2 regions of the Neisseria leonii genome follow, and region 1 is predicted to be linked to the other one. Evidence: predicted binding sites of a transcription regulator. Region 1 holds the regulator's gene; the other holds the start of a gene.

The links. Region 1 encodes FNR, which switches genes on or off when oxygen is low (the NO sensors DNR and NnrR bind a similar motif). Its sites were predicted from a motif close to TTGATNNNNATCAA; they were not measured.
Region 2: a site for FNR is predicted at 893-906, ahead of ORY85_RS02220 (DUF3149 domain-containing protein). Genes of this name have one in related genera too.

What each region holds. Positions count from the first base shown of each region.
Region 1 is NZ_CP145606.1:1,106,011-1,108,411, forward strand. Features, by position in the region: gene ORY85_RS05310 (DedA family protein) at 26-658, shown strand; gene fnr (fumarate/nitrate reduction transcriptional regulator Fnr) at 752-1,486, opposite strand; gene hemN (oxygen-independent coproporphyrinogen III oxidase) at 1,627-2,401, shown strand, end outside.
Region 2 is NZ_CP145606.1:451,330-453,730, forward strand. Features, by position in the region: gene ORY85_RS02215 (malate dehydrogenase) at 1-338, shown strand, start outside; gene ORY85_RS02220 (DUF3149 domain-containing protein) at 686-823, opposite strand; gene ORY85_RS02225 (aminoimidazole riboside kinase) at 958-1,911, opposite strand; gene ORY85_RS02230 (FKBP-type peptidyl-prolyl cis-trans isomerase) at 1,987-2,401, opposite strand, start outside.

The DNA of each region.
Region 1 (2,401 bases):
TTCAGACGGCCTGCCGAATATGACTATGATGACCGCGATTATCGACTTTATCCTCAATATCGACCAACATCTGGCCGCACTTTCCGCACAATACGGCCTGTGGATTTACGCCATTCTGTTTCTGATTGTTTTCTGCGAAACCGGCTTGGTGGTGACACCGTTTCTGCCGGGCGATTCGCTGCTGTTTGCCGCCGGCGGTATTGCGGCAGTGGGCGGCATGAATATTCATGTGATGGTACTGCTGCTGCTGGCAGCGGCGATTATCGGCGACGCAGTCAATTTTGCCGTCGGCAAATATTTCGGCGCGCGGCTGTTTGCCGACCCCGATTCCAAAATCTTCCGCCGCAGCTATTTGGACAAAACCCATGCGTTTTACGAAAAATACGGCGGCAAAACCATCATCATCGCCCGCTTCGTACCAATTGTGCGTACCTTTGCCCCGTTTGTTGCCGGCATGGCCGATATGGATTATGCCAAATTTATCCGCTACAACATTATCGGCGCGGTATTGTGGGTGGTGCTGTTTTCCTATGCGGGCTATTTTTTCGCCAACCTGCCGGTCGTCAAAAACAATTTGGGTTTGGTGCTGGCGGCGATTATCGTCATTTCCGTCCTGCCTGCCCTGATTGAAATCCTCCGCGCCCGCCGGAAAAACTGATGCGGTGTCCATGTGCGAAAAAATGCCGGAAAACAATCCGGCATTTTTTATCGTGCTTGGCAGGCAGACGTTTTTCAGACGGCCTGTTTCCCCTCAACAGGAAGCCGTACAGCCCGCCACCATCTTGTTCAAAGCTGCCGTGTCCAAAAGCCTGATATGCTTGTGATCGACTGCAATCAGACCGTCATGGTGAAATTTCGACAAAGTACGGCTGACCGTTTCCAATTTCAGGCCGAGATAGCTGCCGATTTCCTCGCGCGACATACGCAGAATAAAATCATTGGCGGCAAAACCGCGCTTGTGCAGCCGTTGCGACAAATTGAGCAGAAACGATGCCAGCCGCTCTTCCGAACGCATATTGCCCAACAGCAGCATCACGCCCTGATCGCGCACGATTTCACGGCTCATCAGGCGGAAAAAATGACTCTGCACCCCGGGAATGCGGCTGCCCAGTTCCTCCAAGCGGTCAAACGGCAGCTCGCACACTTCGCTGTCTTCCAAGGCCACCGCATCGCAGGTATGCAGGTGCGAACAAATCCCGTCCATACCGATCAGCTCGCCCGACATAAAAAAACCCGTTACCTGATCGCGGCCGTCGCGGCTGCCCAGAATGGTTTTGAAAAAACCGGTGCGTATCGCATACAGCGACGCAAACGCCTCACCGGCACGAAACAGCACTTCGCCCTTTTTCAGACGGCGGCTCTGCCTGATGACCGCGTCCAACTGCTCGAACTCATTCGGATCCAGCCCCACGGGCAGGCACAATTCGCGCAGCGAGCAGGTGGAACACAATGCTTTCAAAGGCTGTAAAAGCTGGCGTTTCGACATAAAACCTCCGACACCGCACGCGATTCTGCCCAAATGCAGTTGATACACGTCAAGGTGCTGATAACACTTTTCTGCCATTCTACCAAACCCGGCACAACTGCGCCTAATCATTACGACAAAATACACCGCACAAACCCGCCATGAAAACCATTCCCATCATCTCCGGTCAGGAAAAACCCGTATTCGACCGCGCCCTGATTGCCGCCCTGCCCGCCAGCGGCCCGCGCTATACCTCTTATCCCACTGCCGACCGCTTTACCGCCGCTTTCGGCCAAGAGCAATACCGCTCCACACTCACCCTGCGCCGCAGCGGCCGACCGCTGTCGCTGTATATCCACATTCCGTTTTGCAACACCATCTGCTACTACTGCGGCTGCAATAAAATCATCACCAAAGACACCGCCCGCGCCGATACCTATCTCGACTATCTGGAACACGAAATGGCTCTGATTGCACCGCATTTGGGCGGCGGCAGACAGCCCTTGGCGCAACTGCATTTCGGTGGCGGCACACCCACATTCCTCAACGACAGCCAGCTGGAACGCGCATTCGCCCTGATCCGCCGCCATTTCGACCTGCTGCCCGACGGCGAATATTCCATCGAAATCGACCCGCGCAAAGTCAGCCGCGAAACCGTCCGCCACCTCGGCCGACTGGGCTTCAACCGCATGAGCGTGGGCATTCAGGATTTCGATCCCCAAGTACAGCGGGCGGTAAACCGCATTCAGAGTGTGGCAGAAACCCGCGCCGTTATCGAAGCCGCACGCGAAACGGGTTTCCAATCCGTGAGCGTCGATTTGATTTACGGCCTGCCGCACCAATCCGTTTCCGGCATTGCAGCCACACTCGACACCGTTCTCGATCTCGATCCCGACCGCCTTGCCCTTTACCACTACGCCCACCTGCCCCACCTTT
Region 2 (2,401 bases), 650 kb from region 1:
GGAATGCCGAAGTGTTCCTGCCGACCGTGGGCAAACGCGGTGCCGCCATTATTGAAGCGCGCGGTCTGTCTTCCGCCGCTTCTGCCGCCAATGCCGCCATCGACCACATCCGCGACTGGGTGCTGGGCACCAACGGCAAATGGGTTACGATGGGTATTCCGTCCGACGGTGCTTACGGTATTCCCGAAGGTACGGTGTTCGGTTTCCCGGTAACGTGCGAAAACGGCGAATACAAACTGGTGGAAGGCTTGGAAATCGATGCGTTCAGCCAAGAGCGTATTCATGCCACGCTGGCCGAGCTGGAAGAAGAAAAAGCGGGTGTGGCACATTTGCTGTAACCGGTTTCCGTTTTGATTGAAAAGGCCGTCTGAAAATGCGATTGAGCGTTTTCAGACGGCTTCTGTGTTTTATGCTGTTTTACTACTTATGGTCATTGCTGTCGAGAAAGTGCAGTAGGTCGGATACTTGTATCCGACTTGCCCTTGCGATGGAGAGAGTTGTCCGATTGAAACATCAAACCTGATTGGCTTTTTAGGCATGGTTTTGTTGGATCCGAGAATCCGACCTACGGCCTTTTTGCAGAAACGGCGGCAGTTTGCGCTGCGGTGCGGTAAACCGTTCAAAAAAACGGTGTGGCCGAGGCCACACCAAACACACACATCAAGAGGAAAGGATCATTGGGAAATCAAGGTTTCTTGGGCGATTGTCCTGCCTGTTTTCTCACCCAGAAAAACAAATAGGCGGCAATGACCACAACAAAAGAAATAGTAAAAGCGGACAAAATACCGACCGGCGATTTGAACAGTTCGAGAAACACGCCCATTTTCTGCTCCTTCTTTATCATGGTATTGCTGTATGGGTACGATTATCGGACAGGCCGGTTCCGCCTGCTTTGATGCAGGTCAAGACTTGTGTTTAGGGCCGTCTGAACGGGGTCGGTGCTGCGGGCGGGGATTTTCAGACGGCCTCGGCCGGGGCTGTATCGTCCCGGCCGGCTAAGAATGCTGCCAGTCCGGCACGGTCGGGCAGGGCAGGCATCGCGCCTTTGGCCGTGGTGGCCAGCGCACCGCAGGCGTTGGCCTGACGGACGGCTTCGGCCAGTACCGCTTCGTCGTGCAGATTGCCTGCCCGGTACAGGCCGGCCAGCAGCCCGCTGACAAATGCGTCGCCCGCTCCTGTGGTATCGACCGGTTGCAGCGGCCTGCCGGCCACGCGGCCGCTCTGTCCCCGGAAATAGTAAGCCGCGCCGTCTGCGCCGAGGGTAACGACAATCAGCTGTTCGGGGGATTGCGCCGCTAATGTGCGGGCGGCTTCGTCGGGTGCGGTGATGCCGGTTAAGAGTGTCAGCTCTTCTTCCGAAAATTTGACGATATCCGCCATGGCTGCCACGCGGTTTACTGTGGTTTTCATTTCTTCGGCCGACGGCCAGAGTGTTTCGCGCAGATTAGGGTCGAAAGAGAAGCGTCCGCCGGCTGCTTTGATGCGGCGGACGGCTTCGAGCGTGGCGGAACGGGACGGTTCGTTAATCAGGGCGATGGAGCAGCAGTGCAGATAGTCGCCCGCCGAGAAATGCGGCAGATCGCCGCTTTGCAGGAATTGGTCGGCACTCGGATTGACCATAAAGGTAAAGCTGCGTTCGCCCTGATCCAGATCCACGATAACGGTTGAGGTGCGGTGGTCGGGGTCGAGAATCATATGCTCGGTGGCCACGCCTTCCGCACGCAGCGTTTCCAGCATAAAGCGGCCGGGCGGATCGTCGCCGACCCGTCCGATAAAGCCGGTTTCGATGCCCAAACGTGCTGCGCCCACCGCGACATTGGCCGGTGCGCCGCCCGGGCATTTGAGGTAGTGCTGTCTGCCGTCGGGAATCAAATCGACGACGGCATCGCCGAGAACCCAGATTCTGCTCATGTTTTTCTGTCCTGTGAAAACCGAAACCTGCACGGGGCGGCCGTGCAGGTCGGGAAAGTGCTGTCTTGCGGAAGATTATTTTTTCGGCTCGACTTTAACCAGCTTGATGTCGAATACCAGTGCCGAATTGGCCGGAATATCGCCCGCTTCGCGTTCGCCGTAAGCCAGTTTGGCCGGGATGAACAGCGTGTATTCGCCGCCTTCCTTCATCAGCTGGACACCTTCGGTCCAGCCCGGAATCACTTGATTGAGCGGGAAGGTAACCGGCTGTCCCTGTTTTTTGCTGCTGTCGAATACTGTACCGTCAATCAGACGGCCTTCGTATTCCACCGTTACCACATCGTCGGCTTTGGGCTGCTTGCCGGTGCCTTCGGTTTTCACCGTATATTGCAGGCCGGAAGTAGTGGTTTTCACGCCTTCTTTGGCCGCATTTTCTTTCAGGAAGGCTTCACCTTTGCCCAGATTGGCTTTGGCCTCTTCTTCGGCTTTG